Regions from separate parts of the Streptomyces sp. NBC_01006 genome, predicted to be linked through region 2. Evidence: riboswitches for the same ligand, from Rfam matches in the RefSeq annotation. Region 2 holds a riboswitch; each other region holds the start of a gene.
What was found. A riboswitch is a leader RNA that binds a small molecule or an ion and turns the genes downstream of it on or off. The one in region 2 is predicted to bind cobalamin.

Region 1 (6,784 bases), 780 kb from region 2:
GGACCGGTGACGCGGCGGCCCGCCCTCCCCCCGGAGGGCGGGCCCCTTCGCGTTCCCGCCCCGTTCCTGTGAGAAGACGGGCCCAGCGGCCCCCGGGGTCGGGACCTTCGACCCACGGGGGCGGCCGCGGGGTGGGCTAGCTTGCCCGGAGGGGCCCGCGAGGGCCGCATGCCCCCCGGCCGGGACACGACAGAGAGGCGCAGCGCATGGACGGCATCGAGTACCGCGTCCTCCCGCTCCGGCTGGAGGCCTCGCCCGAGCCCGTGCCGGTGTGCGGGGCCTTCACCTACCGCCGCGACCGGCCCTACGAGCTGGCGCTCGACTTCCGGGGCGCCGGGATGCACCTGGCGCACTGGGTCTTCTCCCGGGACCTGCTGCTCGACGGGGAGACCTGCGCGACGGGCGAGGGGGACATCCAGGTGTGGCCGCGGTGGCAGGGCGGGGAGCCGCGGGTCTTCCTCGCCTTCAGCAACGGCGCGCAGAGCTGCGTGGTGTCCGCCCGGGCGAAGGACGTACGGGCGCTGTGCCGGCGGCTGGTCGCTCTGGTGCCACGGGGCGAGGAGCGGCGCCACTACGACCTCGACGCCGAGCTCAGCACCCTCCTGCCCCGATAAGTCAGCATTGAGGACGTTTCCTTTTAATTTAGTCCGGTTTGAGTGGAACCATGAGCCTGCCGGAAGTGTCCTCAGCAGTGACACCGGTCCCCGCCTCCTCAGAACCAGGGGGACGTCATGAACCACCTCCGCCGCCGACAGCTCGTGGCCCTCGCCACAGGTGCGCTGCTCACCGCCGGGATCACCCTCGCCGCGCCGGCCTCGGCCGCCGTCCGGCCCACGCCCACGCCGCTCGTCGTGAACGCCCGCTGGGGCGGGCACTGCACGTACGACCGCATCGTCATCGACCTGCGGGGATACGTTCCCCAGGCCACCGTCACCCGCGTCCCCCGGCTGGTCCACGACGGGTCCGGCGCACCCGTACCGCTGGCCGGGAAGTACTTCCTGGAGATCCGGCTGCATCCCGCCGCGGCACACGACCGCGCGGGCAACAGCACGTATCACGGCCCGAAGCTGGTCAAGATCCACCTGCCGCAGCTGAAGGGCCTCGCCCTGACCGGCGACTTCGAGGGGTACGTGACCTTCGGCGCCGCCTTCGGCGCCAAGCCCTCCGTCAGCACCTTCAAGCTGCACGCGCCCGAGCGGTTCGTGCTGGACGTCGCACACCGCAACGTGTGCGGTTAGGAGTGGGGGCGAGGGCTGGACGGGTACCGCCGGGTCCCCGTTGCCGAACCAGTCCTGCGTGCACGCGTACCGGCCCGGCGCGGCCGCGCACACCAGCCGCCCAGGTCGCGTCGCGGTCGTTGAAGGGGCAGCCGTCCTTGAACGTGCGACCAGCCGGGCCGGGTTGGTGCCGGTCCGTCCCTCCGACTAGGGCCTGTTCTGAGTTCGGATCACGGGGTGCCAGGGAGGCTGCGTAGCCAAAGGATGGATCCTCGCAGGTGGAGTCCGGCGAGATAGCTCTCAGGTGTCTTGTCGTAGCGGGTGGCCAGCCCCCGCCATTCCTTGAACTTGTTGATGGCACGCTCGACGGTGTTCCGGTCTTTGTAGAGCTCGGCATCGTGGGAGACCGGGCGGCCGCCCTGTGAGCCCCGCTTCTTGCGGTTGGCTGCCTGGTCGGCCTTCTCCGGGATCACCGCCTTGATGTTGCGTCTTCGCAGGTGGGCGCGGTTGGCGCGGGAGGAGTACGCCTTGTCTCCGGCTACGGCGTCCGGCCGGGTCCTGGGGCGGCCCATCGGAACACGCACCTTGATTTTCTCCAGGACCGGGATGAACCGCGGACTGTCCGCGGCCTGTCCGGGGGTGAGGATGATGGACAGTGGGCGGCAGCGCCGGTCGGTCGCGAGGTGCACCTTGGTGGTCAGCCCGCCCCGGGAGCGTCCCAGCTCGGCGGCCTTCAGCCGGACCTTGCGGCGTCGGCGTACCGCGCGGCGCCGTGCCCGTTCGGCTTCCTCACCGCCCTCGGGCCCCTCGGCTACGGAGTCGTTTTGTCCGGTTGCCGAAGCCCCTTTTCCTTCATCAAGGCCTTCTCCAGGTCCTCCAGGAGCTCGGGGTCGACCACCATGCCCGCCGCGTGGTGATGCGCGCGGGCGACGGTGGAGTCCACGCTGACCAGGCTGAGGTCGACATCGTCGCGTGCCGCCGCCTCGGCGATCACCACGTCCATGAGGGTCTGGAAGATCCCGCCACGTGCCCACATGCGGAACCGGTCGTAGATCGTTGACCAGGAGCCGTAGCTTGCCGGCACGTCCCGCCAGGGGCAGCCGGTACGGAACCTCCACATCACCGCATTGAAGTAACTGCGCAGGTCAGGGATCGGCCCGGACGCCCCCAGCGGGAGGTGCGGCTCGATCAACTCCCATTCGCCATCGGTCAGATCACCACGCGTCATACAACCGTGCTACCAGCCGAAGCGCCCGAACGAAGGCCGAACGCCCCGATTGTGATCCGGACTCAGAACAGCCCCTAGGGTCAACGGGCCTTGGTGTTCGGGAAACCGGTGGAAGACCGGTGCGGCCCTCGCCACTGTGAACGGGAAGTCCGGCTCCATCCTGCGGGAAGCCACTGGGCGGCGCGGGAGGTTCCGCACCGCCCGGGAAGGCGGAGCCAGGGCATCAGCACCCGTGAGCCAGGAGACCGGCCGGGGCGCGTCGTCCATCCACGAGGTGCTGGAGAGGTCTCCCCACACATGCATATAGCCGAGGGGTTCCTGCCCCCTTTGCACGCGGTCGCCTGGGGCGCCGCGTCCGCTCCCTTCGTCGTCCACGGGGTCCGCGCCCTCACCCGCGAGGTGAAGGCGAACCCGGAGAGCACGCTGCTGCTCGGGGCGTCCGGAGCATTCACGTTCGTCCTGTCCGCCTTGAAGATCCCGTCGGTGACGGGCAGTTGCTCGCACCCCACCGGGACCGGGCTCGGGGCGATCCTGTTCCGGCCGCCCATCATGGCGGTGCTCGGCACTATCACCCTGCTCTTCCAGGCGCTGCTGCTGGCGCACGGCGGGCTGACCACCCTCGGCGCGAACGTCTTCTCGATGGCGATCGCCGGACCCTGGGCGGGGTACGGGGTCTACCTGCTGCTGAAGCGCTTCGACGTCCCGCTGATGGTGACGGTCTTCTTCGGTGCCTTCTTCGCCGACCTGGTCACCTACTGCGTCACCTCCGTGCAGCTGGCGCTGGCCTTCCCCGACCCGGGTACCGGGTTCCCGGGCGCCCTCGCGAAGTTCGGCGGCATCTTCGCGATCACCCAGATCCCGCTCGCGGTGAGCGAGGGGCTGCTGACGGTGCTCGTGATGCGGCTGCTGATGCAGTCGAGCAAGTCGGACCTGGTCCGGCTGGGCGTGGCGAAGCTGAGCGGGCGCAGCGGGCACGAGGCGGCGGTCCGATGAGCATGAGCCGGAACGCGAAGATCAACGGCCTGCTGCTGCTCCTGGTGGCGATGCTTGCCGTACTGCCGATCGCGCTGGGGATGGGCGAGGGCAAGGAGGAGCCGTTCACGGGCGCCGACGCGCAGGCGGAGACGGCGATCACCGAGCTGAAGCCGGACTACGAGCCGTGGTTCTCCCCGCTGTACGAACCCCCCTCCGCGGAGGTGGAGTCGGCGCTGTTCGCCCTCCAGGCGGCACTGGGCGCGGGCGTGCTCGCGTACTACTTCGGGGTCCGCAAGGGCCGCCGCCAGGCCACTGCCGCCGCCACTGCCGCCGCCGCTGCCGCTGCCACGCGTGCCGCGGACCGCGCCGCGGCCCCGGCTCCGACGGCGGATCCCGCCGGCGCGGAGTCGTAGCCGGTGCTGCCGATCGACGTGGCGGCGCACGGCAGTCGGTGGCGCCGCCGCCATCCCTTGGAGAAGGCCCTGCTCGGACTCGGGCTGACGGTCACCGCCGTGTGCCTGCCGCCCTGGCCCGGCGGGCCGCTGGTCGCCGCCGCCACCCTGGCCGTGCTCCTCGGCCCGGCGGGCGTGGCCGGGCGGCAACTGTGGCGGGCCTTCCGGATCCCGCTGGGCTTCTGCTTCACCGGCGCGCTGCCGCTGCTCGTCGCCGTCGGCGGCCCGGCCGGGTTCGTCTCGCTCGCGCCCGACGGCCCCCTGCATGCCGCCGAGTTGCTGCTGCGGACCTCGGCGGCCTCCCTCGGGGTGCTGCTGTTCGCCTTCACCACGCCCGTCTCGGACGTCCTGCCCCGGCTTGTCCGGGCCGGGGTCCCGGCGCCGGTGGTGGACGTGGCCCTGGTCATGTACCGCATCGGCTTCCTGCTGCTGGACTCGATGGCCCAGGTCCGGCGCGCCCAGGCGGCCCGCCTCGGCCAGTCCGGGCGGGCGGCGCTGTGGCGTTCGCTGGCCGGGCTCGCCGCGACCTCCTTCGTACGGGCCTTCGATCGCGCGGCGCGGCTCCAGGAGGGCCTGGCCGGGCGCGGCTACGACGGCGCGCTGCGGGTCCTCGTGCCGGAGGCGGCCCTGTCCTGGCGGTTCCTCGCGGCGTCGGGGGCCCTGCTGGCGGCCCTGATCACCCTGACCCTCACCCTGAAGGGGCTTTACCCGTGAACCCGTTGGACCGCTCGAACCCGTTGGTGGAACTGGCCGGAGCCGGCTACGCGTACGAGGACGGCCCGGTGGTCCTCGCCGACGTGGACTTCGCCATCGCCGAGGGCCGGGCGCTGGTCCTGCTGGGCCGCAACGGCAGCGGGAAGACCACGCTGATGCGGCTGCTGAGCGGGGGCCTGCGGCCCGGCCCGGGCTCGCTGCGCCTCGACGGCACGGCGGTCTCGTACGACCGGGCGGGGCTGACCCGCCTGCGCTCGGCGGTGCAGCTGGTGGTCCAGGACCCGGACGACCAGCTGTTCGCGGCCTCGGTGGAGCAGGACGTGTCGTTCGGCCCGATGAACCTGGGGCTGGCGGCGGACGAGGTCCGCGCCCGGGTGGACTCGGCGCTCGCCGCGCTGGACATCACGGCGCTGCGGGACCGCCCGACGCACCTGCTCTCGTACGGCCAGCGCAAGCGCGCGGCGATCGCGGGGGCGGTGGCGATGGCTCCGCGGGTGCTGATCCTGGACGAGCCGACGGCGGGCCTGGACCCGGACGGGCAGGAGCGCCTGCTGGACGTCCTGGCGGGGCTGCGCGCGGCCGGCACCACGGTGGTGATGGCCACGCACGACGTCGACCTGGCGGTCCGCTGGGCCGACGACGCGGCGGTCCTGACCCCGTCGGGCATCCGCACGGGCCCCGCGCAGACCCTCCTGTCGGACCCGCGGCTCCTGGCCTCGGCAGGGCTGCGCCAGGCCTGGTCCCCGGCGGTGGCGTCCTTCCTCCGCGCCCACGCCCTGCTGGCCCCCCAGGACCCGGGCCCGAAGACCCCGGAAGCCCTGTCCGCCTGGCGGTAGGGGTCTGCATCCCTAGGATGGCGGCATGTCGCTGCCGCACGCCATCCTCACCGCCCTGATGGAGAAGCCCTCGTCGGGGCTGGAGCTGACGCGGCGGTTCGACAAGTCGATCGGATACTTCTGGTCCGCCACGCATCAGCAGATCTACCGCGAGCTCGGCCGGCTGGAGGAGGCCGGGCTGATCCGGGCGCTGCCCAGCGAGGTGCCCGTACGGGGGCAGAAGAAGCAGTACGAGGTCCTGGACGCCGGCAGCGCGGAGCTGGCGCGGTGGGTCGGCGAGAGCCAGGACCCGAAGGCCATCCGGGATCCGCTGCTGCTGCGGATCCGGGCGGCCGCCGTGGTGGGGCCGCACGGGCTGGCAGCGGAGCTGCGGCGCCATCTGGAGCTGCACCGGCGGCAGCTGGCGGTCTACGAGGCCATCGAGGAGAAGGACTTCCCGCCGGGGCGGGACTCTGCCGAGGACCGGCTGCGGCGGCTCGTCCTGCACGGCGGCACCGGCCTGGAGACGTTCTGGCTGCGCTGGCTGGAGGAGGCCCTGGCCGAGGTCGAGGACATGGCCTGACCAAGGCAGAGCCCCCGCCCGCCCTTCAGGAGGGCGGTGCGAGGGCTCTCGCAAGGGCTGGGTTACTTGTTCAGGGCGGCCCAGAACTCGTCGAAGCTCATGCGGCCGTCGCCGTTCGCGTCCTTGGCGGCGATCACGGCGTCCGCGACGGCGCCGGTGACGAACGCGTCGCCCATCGCCTTCATGGCCGCGCTGTACTCGTCCGCCGTGACGAAGCCGTCACCGTCCGCGTCGAACTTGCCGAACGTCGCCCGCGCGCTCTCGATGTCAGCCACTGGGATCCACCCCTTCTCGGTGCTTGTTGACCGGCCAAGGGTAGCGGCAGTCATCCCCGGCCCTGTCCGGGGGCCGTGTCTAGCGGAAGATCCCCGTGTGGCCGAGCGAGTAGCGGCCCGGCTGCGGGTAGACGGCCAGGCCGTGCGGGCCGCCGCCCACCCGGATCCTGGCGAGCTGCTGACCGGTCGCCGTGTCGATCGCGTAGACCTCGGAGTTGTAGCGTCCCGACAGCCACAGCACCTTGCCGTCGGCGGAGACGCCGCCCATGTCCGGGCTGCCGCCTTCCGGCAGCTCCCACTTCTTCGTGAGCTTGTTCTGCTTGAAGTCGAAGACGGAGATGCTGCCCTCGCCCCGGTTGGAGATGTACATCTCCCTGGAGTCGCGGCTCACGTAGAGGCCGTGCGTGCCCTTCCCGGTGGGCAGCAGCTTGGGGATGTCGAACTTGTCCCCGCTGAGCACCCACATGCCGTCCGCCATCATGTCCGCGACGTAGAAGGTCTTCCCGTCCGGGGAGACCTTCACGT
Region 2 (6,784 bases):
GCGCCCTTGTAGCCGTGGCGGCGCATCGCCTCGATCCACTTCGGGTTCACCACGCGGGCCCGGAAGACGCGGGACGTCTCCTCCACCAGCGTGCGGGTCTTGACCGTCTCCGGGCGGGTCGAGTCGCCGATGTACGCCTCCGGGGCCGTGCCGCGCAGGGCGCGGACCGTGGCCACCATGCCGCCGTGGTACTGGAAGTAGTCGTCCGAGTCGGCGATGTCGTGCTCGCGGGTGTCCGTGTTCTTCGCGGCCACCGTGATCCGCTTGTACGCCGTCTCCATCTCGGCGCGGGCCGGGCGGCCCTCCAGGCCGCGGCCGTACGCGTAGCCGCCCCAGACCGTGTAGACCTCCGCGAGGTCGGCGTCCGTACGCCAGTCGCGGGAGTCGATCAGCTGGAGGATGCCGGCGCCGTACGTGCCCGGGCGCGAGCCGAAGATACGGGTCGTCGCGCGGCGCTCGTCGCCGTGGACGGCCAGGTCGGCTTGCGCGTGGGCCCGGACGTAGTTCTGGTCCGCGGGCTCGTCCAGGCTCGCCGCCAGCCGGACCGCGTCGTCCAGCAGGCCGATGACGTGCGGGAACGCGTCCCGGAAGAAGCCCGAGATGCGGAGGGTGACGTCGATCCGGGGGCGGGCGAGTTCCGCGAGGGGGATCGCTTCGAGCCCCGTGACGCGGCGCGAGGCCTCGTCCCAGACCGGGCGGACGCCGAGCAGGGCGAGGGCCTCGGCGACGTCGTCGCCGGAGGTGCGCATCGCGCTCGTGCCCCACAGGGACAGGCCCACGGAGGCCGGCCACTCGCCGTTGTCCGTGCGGTAGCGGGTGAGGAGGGAGTCGGCCAGGGCCTGGCCCGTCTCCCACGCGAGGCGGGAGGGGACGGCCTTCGGGTCCACGGAGTAGAAGTTCCGGCCCGTGGGGAGGACGTTCACCAGGCCCCGGAGGGGGGAGCCCGAGGGGCCCGCCGGGACGAAGCGGCCGTCCAGGGCGCTCACCACGTGCGCGATCTCGTCCGTCGTGCCGGCCAGCCGCGGGACGACCTCGCGCGCCGCGAAGTCCAGTACGGCCGCCACGTCCGCCGAGTGACCGGCCGCGACCGAAGCCACCGCCTCCGGCGCCCAGTTCGCGTCCTCCATCGCCTGCACCAGCGCGCGGGCCGTCTCCTCCGCCTCGTCGGCGGTCGTCCGGGTGGCCGCGGACTCGTCGAGGCCGAGCGCCTCGCGCAGGCCGGGCAGGGCCGTCGTACCGCCCCAGATCTGGCGGGCGCGCAGGATCGCGAGGACCAGGTTGACCCGGGCCTCGCCGGTCGGCGCGCCGCCCAGGACGTGCAGGCCGTCGCGGATCTGGGCGTCCTTGACCTCGCACAGCCAGCCGTCGACGTGCAGCAGGAAGTCGTCGAAGCCGTCGTCGTCCGGGCGCTCCGCCAGACCCAGGTCGTGGTCGAGCTTCGCGGCCTGGATCAGCGTCCAGATCTGCGCGCGGATGGCCGGCAGCTTCGCCGGGTCCATCGCGGAGATCTGCGCGTACTCGTCGAGGTGCTGCTCCAGGCGCGCGATGTCGCCGTACGACTCCGCGCGAGCCATCGGCGGCACCAGGTGGTCGACCAGGGTGGCGTGCACGCGGCGCTTGGCCTGGGTGCCCTCGCCCGGGTCGTTGACCAGGAAGGGGTAGATGAGGGGGAGATCGCCGAGCGTGGCGTCCGGCGCGCAGGCAGCGGACAGGCCGGCGTTCTTGCCCGGCAGCCACTCCAGATTGCCGTGCTTGCCCAGGTGGATCATCGCGTCGGCGCCGAAGCCGCCGTCCTCCGCGCGCGCCTGGATCCAGCGGTACGCGGCCAGGTAGTGGTGCGAGGGCGGCAGGTCCGGGTCGTGGTAGATCGCGATCGGGTTCTCGCCGAAGCCGCGCGGCGGCTGGATCAGGATGAGCAGGTTCCCGCGGCGCAGGGCCGCGAGGACGATGTCGCCCTCCGGGTTGGCCGAGCGGTCCACGAACATGTTGCCCGGGGCCTCGCCCCAGTGCTGCTCCACGCTGCCGCGCAGCTCGGCCGGGAGCTCGGCGAACCACCGCTTGTAGTCGGCGGCCGGGATCCGGACCGGGTTGCGGGCCAGCTGCTCCTCGGTCAGCCAGTCCTGGTCGTGGCCACCGGCCTCGATCAGGGCGCGGATCAGCTCGTCGCCGTCGCCGGAGACCAGGCCCGGGATGTCCTCGACGGGGCCGAAGTCGTAACCGCCCGCGATGAGGGTGCGCAGCAGTTCCACGGCGCTGGCCGGGGTGTCGAGGCCGACCGCGTTGCCGATGCGGGAGTGCTTGGTCGGGTACGCGGAGAGGACGAGCGCGACCTTCTTGTCGCGGCGCGCGATGTGCCGCAGCCGGGCGTGCCGCACCGCGATGCCGGCGACGCGGGCGGCGCGCTCGGGGTCGGCCACGTACGCCGGCAGCCCGTCCTCGTCGAACTCCTTGAAGGAGAACGGGACGGTGATCAGGCGGCCGTCGAACTCGGGCACGGCGACCTGCGTCGCGGCGTCGAGCGGGGACAGGCCCTCGTCGTTCTCCTCCCAGGCGCTGCGCGAGCCGGTCAGGCACAGGGCCTGGAGGATCGGGACGCCGAGCGCGGCGAGCGCGCCCGCGTCCCAGGACTCGTCGTCGCCGCCGGCCGAGGCCGTGGCGGGCTTGGTGCCGCCCGCCGCCAGGACCGTGGTGACGATCGCGTCCGCCGACTCCAGCTCGGCGATCAGCTCCGGCTCGGGGCTGCGCAGGGAGGACACGTACAGCGGTACGGGCGTACCGCCGGTCTCCACGATCGCGTCGCACAGGGCGTGCACGAAGGCGGTGTTGCCGCTCATCTGGTGGGCGCGGTAGTAGAGCACCGCGATGCGCGGGCCGTACGGGCGCACCGGGGTGCGCTCCAGCGGGCCCCAGGTGGGCGCGGCGGCGGGCGGCTCGAAGCCGTGGCCGGTGAGCAGCACGGTGTCGGAGAGGAAGCGGGCCAGCTGGTCGAGGTTGGCGGGGCCGCCGTGCGCGAGGTAGCCGTGCGCCTCGGCCGCGATTCCGATCGGGACCGTCGAGGCCTCCATCAGCTGCGCGTCCGGGGCCTGTTCGCCGGTGAGGACGACCACCGGGCGGGTCTGCGCCGGCGCCAGGAGCAGGTCGAGGCCGTCCTGCCAGGCGCGCAGGCCGCCGAGGAGGCGTACGACGACCAGGTCGACGCCGTCGAGCAGGGCGGGGAGGTCGTCGAGGGGAAGGCGGGAGGGGTTCGCGAACCGGTACGGCACGGGGCCGTCCGCGGCGGCGCGGGCGCTGAGCAGATCGGTGTCGGACGTCGACAGCAGCAGGATCATGCGGCGGCATGCCTTCCTCGGGGTTTCCGCGCCCCGGGCAGTGTGGACAGCGGGAGTTCCTGACTCACCCGGCGGATCGCTCCGCAGGGTTCACAGTGGCGGGACCGCGCCGGATTCGCACCGGGCTTCCTCCCAGCGGGCCACGTGGCTCCGCCGGTGGTCATCTTAGGTGGCCTTCTCCCTGGCCGGGAGTGGGGGTGGCCCGCGCCCTGGGAGCGGATCCGGGCAGGTCGGGCGGAGGGTGGGGCGGAAGGGGCGGGTGGTGACGGACACAGGTCGGGGTCGGTGAATCGTGGGTATGCTCGCCGCCATGCCGCCCCAGCCCCCTTCCGCCGCACCGCGGGACGAACCGGTCATACGTGACCGCGGTGACGCCTGTCCCGGTGCGCTGCGGCTGCACGCGGCGGACGACGGGCACCTGGCCCGGATCCGGATACCCGGCGGGATGCTCGACGCGGAAGCGGCCCTGCTGCTGGCCGATGCGGCGGACCGGCTCGGCGACGGGCACATCGACCTCACCTCGCGCGGCAACGCGCAGCTGCGCGGGCTCGGCGCGAGCTGCGGCGGCGAACTGCAGACCGTGCTCGTGCGCGCCGGGCTGCTGCCCGCCCCCACCCACGAGCGGGTCCGCAACATCGTCGCCTCGCCGCTGACCGGCCTGGACCGGCGCGGTCTGCCCGACGTGGCGCCCTGGGCCCGGGAGCTGGACCGGCTGCTGTGCGCGAGCGAGCCGGCCGCCGGGCTGTCCGGGCGCTTCCTGTTCGCCCTCGACGACGGCCGCGGGGACGTGACCTCGCTCGCCGCCGATGTGAACCTGGCCGCCGTCCGGGACGGGGGCCGGGCCCTGCTGTGGACGGCCGGCGCGGCGGACGCCCTGCTCGTGGCCGCCGCCGATGCGCCGAGGGCCGCGCTGGTGGCCGCCTCGTACTTCCTCGACGCCGTCCGCCAGGCCGGTACCCGGGCCTGGCGGGTCTCCGAGCTGCCTGCCGAACAGGCTCTCCGTTCCGATGAGTTGGGCGCTCGGCTGGCCGCCGCCGGGGTCTCGGCCTCCGTGGTACGGGGCCGCGCCGCCCTGCGCGGACCGGCCCCCGAACCGGGCGTGGTCCAGGGCCCGGGCGGCGACGCCGCGCTCAGCGTGTTCGCGCCGCTGGGCCGTCTGACCACCGCGCAGTGGCGCAGGCTGGCCGGCCTCACGGGCCGTCTCCGCCTGACCCCCTGGCGCGGGATCGTCGTCCCCGGCCTGCCCGCCCACGCCGCCGAGGGCGCACTCGCCGCCCTCGCCGAGGCCGGGCTCGTGACCGGCCCCGAGGATCCCTGGCGGTCCGTCACCGCCTGTACGGGGCGGCCCGGTTGCGCGAAATCCCTGGCGGACGTACGCGCCGACGCGCGTGCCGTCGTGGCGCAGCAGGCGGAGGCCGAGGCCCAAGGCGAGGCGCAGGCCCAAGCCGAGGCGCAGACGCACGCGCAGGCGACCCGCCCGCTGCCCGTGCACTGGTCCGGCTGCGAACGCCGGTGCGGGCACCCCCGCGGCACCGCCTGGGCGGACGTGGTCGCCACCGCCGACGGGTACGACCTGTCCGCGGCCGGCAGCGCCCCGCGCCGCGGTCTCCCGCCCTCCGAACTTCCCGCGGCCCTCGCGGCCGTACGCCGCACCACCTCCCACGACGCAGCGAAGAAATGAGCGAGTACACAGTGTTCGAGTACGAGAAGGACGGCGCGGCGATCTACCGCCAGTCCTTTGCCACGATCCGCGCCGAGGCGGACCTCTCCGGGCTGCCCGCCTCCGTCGCCCAGGTCGCGGTGCGCATGATCCACGCCTGCGGAATGACCGACCTGCCCCGGGACCTCGGCTACACCCCGGACGTCGTGCTCCGCGCGCGGGCCGCGCTGAACGCGGGCGCGCCGATCCTCTGCGACGTGCAGATGGTCGCCAGCGGCGTCACCCGCAAGCGGCTGCCCGCAGGAAACGAGGTGATCTGCACCCTCTCCGACCCCGCCGTGCCGGCCCTCGCCGCCCGGATGGGCACCACGCGTAGCGCCGCCGCCCTCGAAGTCTGGCGCGACCGCGGCCTGTTGGAGGGCTCCGTGATCGCCGTCGGCAACGCGCCGACCGCGCTGTTCCGGCTGCTGGAGATGATCGAGGAGGGTGCCCCGCGCCCCGCCGCCGTCATCGGCGTCCCGGTCGGCTTCATCGGCGCCGCAGAGTCCAAGGACGCGCTCGCCGCCCACGCCTCCGGGCTCGACCACCTGATCGTGCGCGGCCGTCGTGGCGGCAGCGCCATCGCGGCCGCCGCCGTCAACGCGATCGCGAGCGAGGAAGAATGAGCACGGGAACGACCTCCGGAAAGCTGTACGGCGTCGGGCTCGGCCCCGGCGACCCCTCCCTGATGACGCTGCGGGCCGTCGAGGTGATCGCCGAGGCGCAGGTCGTCGCGTACCACAGCGCCCGCCACGGCCGCTCGATCGCCCGCTCGATCGCCGCGAAGCACCTGCGCTCCGACCACATCGAGGAGCCGCTGGTCTATCCGGTCACCACCGAGACCACCGACCACCCCGGCGGCTACCAGGGGGCGATGGAGGAGTTCTACGAGGCGTCCGCCGCCCGGCTGGCCGCGCACCTCGACGCCGGCCGGACCGTCGCCGTGCTCGCCGAGGGGGACCCGCTCTTCTACGGCTCGTACATGCACATGCACAAGCGGCTCGCCGACCGGTACGAGGCCGAGGTGATCCCCGGTGTGACCTCGGTGAGCGCCGCCGCGGCCCGCCTCGGCACCCCGCTCGTCGAGGGCGAGGAGGTGCTGACGATCCTGCCCGGCACCCTGCCGGAGGAGGAGCTCACCGCCCGCCTCGCCGCCACCGACTCGGCGGTCGTGATGAAGCTCGGCCGCACCTTCCCCGCCGTACGCCGGGCCATGGAGGGCAGCGGCCGGCTGGCGGAGGCCCGGTACGTGGAGCGCGCCACCATGGCGGGGGAGCGGACCGGCGTCCTCGCCGACACCGACCCCGACAGCGTCCCGTACTTCGCCGTCGCCGTGGTGCCCAGCCGCATCGGCAACCCGGGCAGCGTGCCGTCCGGCCCCGGCGAGGTCGTGGTCGTCGGCACCGGACCGGCCGGGCCGCTCTGGCTCACCCCCGAGACGCGGCGGGCGCTGGCCGACGCCGAGGTGCTCGTCGGGTACACCACGTACCTGGACCGGGTCCCCGCGAAGCCGGGCCAGGTACGGCACGGCTCCGACAACAAGGTCGAGTCGGAGCGCGCCGAGTTCGCGCTCGACCTCGCCCGCCGCGGAAAGCGCGTGGCCGTGGTCTCCGGCGGAGACCCGGGCGTGTTCGCCATGGCCACCGCCGTGCTGGAGGTCGCCGGGCAGCCGGAGTACAAGGACGTGCCCGTACGGGTCCTGCCGGGGGTGACCGCCGCCAACGCGGCGGCCGCCGCGGCCGGGGCCCCGCTCGGC
Region 3 (6,784 bases), 5.8 Mb from region 2:
AGGCCGGGCACACCTACCCCGACCAGAGCCTCTACCCGGTCAACTCCGTTCCCCAGGTGGTGCGTCGGATCAACAACGCGCTGCTGCGCGCCGACCAGATCGCCACCGCCGAGGGCGGCGCCGACACGACGGACTGGCTGGCCCCGATCGTCGCGGACGCGGAGGCCGGCTTCGGCGGCCTGCTGAACGCCTTCGAGCTGACCAAGGCGATGATCGCGGCGGGCGCGGCCGGCATCCACTACGAGGACCAGCTCGCCTCCGAGAAGAAGTGCGGCCACCTCGGCGGCAAGGTCCTCGTCCCGACCTCGCAGCACATCCGCACCCTCAACGCGGCCCGCCTGGCGGCCGACATCGCGGACACCCCGACGCTGATCATCGCCCGTACGGACGCCCTCGCCGCAACCCTGCTGACCAGCGACGTCGACGAGCGCGACGCCGAGTTCTGCACCGGCGAGCGGACCGCCGAGGGCTTCTACCACGTTCTGGGCGGCATGGCCCCGGTCATCGCCCGCGGGCTCGCGTACGCCCCGTACGCTGACCTGATCTGGGTGGAGACCGGCACCCCGGACCTGGAGCAGGCCCGCGAGTTCGCCGAGGCGATCCACGCCCGGTACCCGGACCAGATGCTCGCCTACAACTGCTCGCCGTCCTTCAACTGGAAGGCGGCCCTGGACGACGACCAGATCGCCAAGTTCCAGCGGGAGTTGGGGGCCATGGGCTACCGCTTCCAGTTCATCACGCTGGCCGGCTTCCACTCGCTCAACCACGGCATGTTCGACCTGGCCCGCGGCTACGCCGAGCACGGCATGACCGCGTACGTCGACCTCCAGGAGCGGGAGTTCGCCGCCCAGGCGCAGGGCTTCACCGCGGTCAGGCACCAGCGCGAGGTCGGCACCGGCTACTTCGACCTGGTCTCCACCGCCGTCAACCCGGCCTCCTCCACCACCGCGCTCGCCGGCTCCACCGAAGAAGAGCAGTTCCACTAGGAGAGGGGCGCCCTGGGAGTGCGGCGCCGATCCCACCCGGCGCCTTGCGCCCGCCGTCCGACGGTGTCCGGGGCCCTTGCGGCCCCGGGCGGCGACCACCCCACGCCGAGGAGCAGAACCGCATGTCACTCAAGCCCCTGACCCGCAGTGTCCAGGTCCTCGGCGCGCCGGGTGAGCGCCACGAGGAGATCCTGACCCCCGAGGCCCTGGAGTTCATCAGCCGGCTCGACGCCGCGTTCGCGGAGCGCCGCCCGGAGATCCTCAAGGAGCGCCGGCGCCGCTCGGCCCACCTGGCCTCCGGTTCACCCCTGGACTTCTCCCGCGCCACCGCCGCCGTCCGCGCGGACCCCGACTGGCGCGTGGCCCCGCCCGCCCCCGGTCTGAACGACCGCAGGGTCGAGATCACCGGACCGCCCGAACGCCGCATGGCGATCAACGCCCTCAACTCCGGTGCGCAGGTGTGGATGGCGGACTTCGAGGACGCCACCGCCCCCACCTGGAACAACGTCATCGGCGGCCAGATCAACCTGATCGACGCCATCGACCGGCGCATCGACTTCACCACCCCCGAGGGCAAGGAGTACCGCCTCGGGCCGGACCTCGCCACGATCATGGTGCGCCCGCGGGGCTGGCACCTCCTCGAAGAGCACCTGGAGATCGACGGCCGGCCCGTGTCCGCCTCCCTCGTCGACTTCGGCCTGTACTTCTTCCACTGCGCGCAGCGGCAGATCGACGCCGGGTACGGCCCGTACTTCTACCTCCCCAAGCTGGAGAACCGGTACGAGGCCCGCCTGTGGAACGACATCTTCGTGTACGCCCAGGACCTCCTCGGGATCCCGCGGGGCACCGTGCGCGCGACCGCCCTGATCGAGACGATCACGGCCGCGTTCGAGATGGAGGAGATCCTCTACGAGCTGCGCGAGCACAGCGCGGGGCTGAACGCCGGCCGCTGGGACTACCTCTTCAGCCTGATCAAGACGTTCGGTCACCGCACCGACTTCCAGCTCCCGGACCGCGCCGAGGTCACCATGAGCGCCCCGTTCATGCGCGCCTACACCGAACTCCTCGTACGGACCTGCCACCGGCGCGGCGCCCACGCCATCGGCGGCATGGCCGCACACGTCCCCAGCCGGGACGCGGACGCCGACGCCGTCCTCGCCAAGGTGCGGCTCGACAAGGAACGGGAGGCGCAGGACGGCTTCGACGGCTCATGGGTCGCCCACCCCGGGCTCGTCCCCGTCTGCCGCGAGGTCTTCGGCAACGTCCTGGGAGACCGTCCGAACCAGCGGGAGCGGACCCGCGAGGACGTCGAGGTCACGGCCGGCGACCTGCTGTCCGTACGCCGGGTCGCCGCCCCGCCCACGCAGGAGGGCATCCGTTCCAACGTGGCCGTGGCTCTGCGCTACTTCGACGCCTGGCTGCGCGGCAGCGGAGCCGTCGCCCTGAACGGGCTGATGGAGGACGCCGCGACCGCCGAGATCGCCCGCGTCCAGATCTGGCAGTGGCTCCGCCACGACCGGGTGGACCGGGTGGTGGTCACCGACCTCCTCGACGCCGAATGTGCGGCCCTGGAAGCGGAGGACCTGCGGGCCCTCGTTGCCGAGGCGCGGGAGGTCTTCGTGGACTGTGCGCTCTCGGTGCAGCTGCCCGCCTTCTTCACCTCCGAGGCCTACACCCGCCACCTCGTCCGTCGCACCATCGTGCAGGTGAACGCGTGAACGCCGGAGTGCGGCCGGCCCGGATCCGGCGCGTCGGAGTCGTCGGCGGGGGTCGGATGGGCGCGGGCATCGCCGAGGTGTGCGCGCGTGCCGGACTCGACACGGTCGTCGCCGAGGCGGACGCCACCGCGACCCGCGCCGCCGGTCACCGCGTCGCCGTCTCCCTGGAACGTGCCGTGCAGCGCGGGAAGCTCGACCGGATCTCCGCCGAGGACGCCCTCGCCCGGCTGGTGTTCACGGGGGACCTGGAGGACCTCGCCGACCGGCAGCTCGTCATCGAAGCGGTGACCGAGAACCCGGATGCCAAGACGGGGGTCTTCGCCGCGCTCGACAAGATCGTCGAGGACCCGGAGGCGATACTCGCCACCAATACGTCGGCCATCCCGATCATGCGGCTGGGCATGGCCACGAGCCGCGCGGACCGGGTGGTGGGCCTGCACTTCTTCAACCCCGTGCCCGTCCTGCCGCTCGTCGAGGTCGTGTCCTCGCTCCACACGTCGGCGGACACACTCGCCGCGGTCGAGGACTTCGCCCGCGACACCCTGGGCAAGACCGTGGTCCGCTCCCGGGACCGGGCCGGGTTCGTCGTCAACGCGCTGCTGATCCCGTACCTCCTGTCGGCCGTCCGGATGGCCGAATCCGGCTTCGCGAGCGCCGCGGACGTGGACGCGGGGATGGAACTGGGCTGCGCCCACCCGATGGGACCGCTCAAGCTCGCCGACCTGATCGGCCTCGACACGGTCGCGGCGATCGCCGAGTCCCTCTACGAAGAGTTCAAGGAACCGCTCTACGCCCCGCCCCCGCTGCTCCGGCGGATGGTGCAGGCGGGACTGCTCGGCCGTAAGACCGGCCGCGGGTTCCACACGTACGGCCGGGACTGAGGGCCCCGGCACGGTCTCCGGGCCGAGGGTGCTCCGGAGGCGCGCGGGAGCGGTGGGGGTGTGGCGAGTGGTGTCGCCGCACCCCCACCGTGTCTCATTTCAGCGTCCGACATGTGGAAAGCGGTGTTCATTCCCCGGTCATCGACCTACTGTGGGCCTCGCAGCTGGTTCGCCCCGTCCGCCAGGCGGGATGCGTCGTAAGAGGGAACCCGGTGGGAATCCGGGACTGCCCCGCAGCGGTGAGCGGGAACGACCGCCGTCATACGCACTGGGACCGGAACCGGTCCTGGGAAGCGACGGCCAGTAGGAGTCTCGTACGACGAGACGTGCCCGCGAGTCCGAAGACCTGCCCGTTGCCCGTGCGCGAACGACCGCGCCCGGTTTCCCGGTGACCTCGTGGGCGGGTCGGCGTGCTCCAGGCGGATCTTCCCCGTCGCGTACCCGTCGTACGTGGCCCCGGGGGTCCGCCCGTTGCGGCACCCTTCGCGTCCTCGGCCCTCACCGGGTCCATGGAGACACGCTCGCGAAGGAGAGTTCCGTGACCACCCAGTCCGCAGCCGCGGCAGTACAGGCCACCGTGTACGGCTACCCCCGGCAAGGCCACGACCGCGCGCTGAAGAAGGCCGTCGAGGGCTACTGGAAGGGCCGCGTCACCGCGCAGACCCTCCGGGAGACCGCCCGCGACGTGCGCCGGGCCAACTGGGCCCAGCTGGCCGACGCCGGCATCACCGAGGTTCCGACCGGCGACTTCTCGTACTACGACCACGTCCTGGACACCACGGTCATGGTCGGCGCGATCCCCGACCGCCACCGGGCGGCCGTCACGGCCGACCCGCTCGACGGGTACTTCGCGATGGCGCGCGGCACCCAGGACGTGGCCCCGCTGGAGATGACCAAGTGGTTCGACACCAACTACCACTACCTGGTACCGGAGTTGGGGCCGGACACCGTCTTCACGGCCGACTCCGCCAAGCAGGTCGCCGAGCTGAAGGAGGCCCTGGCGCTCGGTCATGCGGGCCGCCCGGTCCTCGTCGGCCCGGTCACCTACCTCCTCCTCGCCAAGCCCGCGCCCGGCGTCGCCGCCGACTTCGAGCCGATCACCCTCCTGGACCGGCTGCTGCCCGTCTACGCCCGAGTGCTCGCCGACCTGCGCGCGGCCGGCGCCGAGTGGGTGCAGCTCGACGAGCCGGCCCTGGTCCAGGACCGGACCCCGGCCGAGCTGAACGTCGCCGCACGCACCTACCGGGAGCTCGGCGCCCTGACCGAGCGCCCCAAACTGCTCGTCGCCTCCTACTTCGACCGCCTCGGCGAAGCCCTGCCCGTCCTGGCCAAGGCACCCGTCGAAGGCCTGGCCCTCGACTTCACCGATGCGGCCGCCGCCAACCTCGCCGACCTCGCCGCCGTCGGCGGACTTCCGGGCAAGCGCCTGGTCGCGGGCGTGGTCAACGGCCGCAACATCTGGATCAACGACCACCAGAAGTCGCTGTCCCTCCTCGGCACCCTCCTCGGTCTCGCCGACCGCGTCGACGTCGCCGCCTCCTGCTCCCTCCTCCACGTCCCGCTGGACGCGGCCGTCGAGCGCGACATCGATCCGCAGGTCCGCCGCTGGCTGGCCTTCGCCCGCCAGAAGACGAACGAGATCACCACGCTGGCCCGCGGACTCGCCAGGGGCGCCGACGCCATCACCGCCGAACTGGCCGCGAACCGCGCCGACCTGGCCTCCCGGGCCACGTCCCCGATCACCCGCGACCCCGCGGTCCGGGCCCGCACCGCGGCGATCACCGACGCGGACGGCCGCCGGGCCCAGCCGTACGCCGACCGGGCGGCCGCCCAGCGGGCCCACCTGGGCCTGCCGCTGCTCCCCACGACGACCATCGGGTCCTTCCCGCAGACCGGCGAACTGCGGGTGGCCCGAGCCGACCTGCGGGCCGGCCGCATCGACACCATCGGCTACGAGAAGCGCATCAAGGACGAGATCCGTGAGGTTATCGCCTTCCAGGAGAAGACCGGCATCGACGTCCTCGTACACGGCGAGCCCGAACGCAACGACATGGTCCAGTACTTCGCCGAGCAGCTGACGGGCTACCTCGCCACCCAGCACGGCTGGGTGCAGTCCTACGGCACACGCTACGTGCGCCCGCCCGTCCTGGCCGGGGACATCTCCCGGCCGGAACCGATGACCGTGCGCTGGACGACGTACGCCCAGGCGCAGACGGCCAAGCCGGTCAAGGGCATGCTGACCGGCCCGGTCACGATGCTCGCCTGGTCCTTCGTGCGCGACGACCAGCCGCTCGGCGAGACCGCCCGCCAGGTCGGACTCGCCCTGCGGGACGAGGTCAACGACCTGGAATCCGCCGGTACTTCTGTGATCCAGGTCGACGAGCCCGCGCTGCGGGAGACGCTCCCGCTGCGCGCCGACGGCCATGCCGAGTACCTGGAGTGGGCCACGGAGGCCTTCCGGCTGACGACCTCGGGGGTGCGTCCGGAGACCCAGATCCACACGCACATGTGCTACGCGGAGTTCGGCGACATCGTGCAGGCCATCGACGATCTCGACGCCGACGTCATCAGCCTGGAGGCAGCCCGCTCCCACATGCAGGTCGCGACCGAGCTCGCCGCGCACGGCTACCCGCGCGAGGCCGGCCCCGGCGTGTGGGACATCCACTCGCCGCGCGTCCCCTCCGCCGCGGAGGCGGCGGCCCTGCTCCGCAAGGGTCTGGAGGCCATCCCGGCCGACCGCCTCTGGGTCAACCCCGACTGCGGCCTGAAGACCCGAGGCTGGCCCGAGACCCGCACCTCCCTGCAAAACCTGGTGGCCGCAGCCCACCAAGTCCGCACGGAAACCGGTAGCGCAACCGTCTGATCCGCATTCGGGCCGGAACATCCGTCTCCCGATGTTCCGGCCCGATCGCGTCCCCACCGCGGTGAGCGGCCTTCGTGCTCACGGGCCCCGGGCCGGCCGCCGAAGTGGTCACGGATTGCCTGCGGCAGCCGTTCCCACCGCCGAGTCGGTACTCGTGCACGCGAGGGCTTCCTCGACCAAGCCGCGGAGTTCCTTGTCGTGGAGGATCATCGGGTATCCCCCGTGCGTGGACAGGCGGGACTGGGACTGGCGCACCGCCAGCAGCGCTTCCCGGATCGCGGGGCTGATCTCGCCCATCCGGATCAGGGCCCGGAGCGCGTCGCCGAAGAACCCGAA

Region 1: it holds a riboswitch for cobalamin, as region 2 does, so the genes downstream of both, OG509_RS26295 (energy-coupling factor ABC transporter permease) here and cobN (cobaltochelatase subunit CobN) in region 2, are expected to answer to the same signal.
Region 3: it holds a riboswitch for cobalamin, as region 2 does, so the genes downstream of both, metE (5-methyltetrahydropteroyltriglutamate--homocysteine S-methyltransferase) here and cobN (cobaltochelatase subunit CobN) in region 2, are expected to answer to the same signal.

What each region holds. Positions count from the first base shown of each region.
Region 1 is NZ_CP108700.1:5,708,227-5,715,010, reverse strand. It holds gene OG509_RS26310 (SsgA family sporulation/cell division regulator) at 207-614, shown strand; gene OG509_RS26305 (hypothetical protein) at 732-1,238, shown strand; partial or broken gene OG509_RS26300 (IS5 family transposase) at 1,448-2,445, opposite strand; cobalamin riboswitch at 2,506-2,714, shown strand; gene OG509_RS26295 (energy-coupling factor ABC transporter permease) at 2,743-3,438, shown strand; gene OG509_RS26290 (energy-coupling factor ABC transporter substrate-binding protein) at 3,441-3,833, shown strand; gene cbiQ (cobalt ECF transporter T component CbiQ) at 3,837-4,586, shown strand; gene OG509_RS26280 (energy-coupling factor ABC transporter ATP-binding protein) at 4,583-5,422, shown strand; gene OG509_RS26275 (PadR family transcriptional regulator) at 5,448-5,984, shown strand; gene OG509_RS26270 (EF-hand domain-containing protein) at 6,047-6,259, opposite strand; gene OG509_RS26265 (YncE family protein) at 6,339-6,784, opposite strand, start outside.
Region 2 is NZ_CP108700.1:6,487,227-6,494,010, forward strand. It holds gene cobN (cobaltochelatase subunit CobN) at 1-3,329, opposite strand, end outside; cobalamin riboswitch at 3,362-3,500, opposite strand; gene cobG (precorrin-3B synthase) at 3,640-5,010, shown strand; gene OG509_RS29420 (precorrin-8X methylmutase) at 5,007-5,654, shown strand; gene OG509_RS29425 (precorrin-2 C(20)-methyltransferase) at 5,651-6,784, shown strand, end outside.
Region 3 is NZ_CP108700.1:644,950-651,733, reverse strand. It holds gene aceA (isocitrate lyase) at 1-986, shown strand, start outside; gene aceB (malate synthase A) at 1,109-2,704, shown strand; gene OG509_RS02875 (3-hydroxybutyryl-CoA dehydrogenase) at 2,701-3,585, shown strand; cobalamin riboswitch at 3,734-3,954, shown strand; gene metE (5-methyltetrahydropteroyltriglutamate--homocysteine S-methyltransferase) at 4,124-6,448, shown strand; gene OG509_RS02865 (hypothetical protein) at 6,557-6,784, opposite strand, start outside.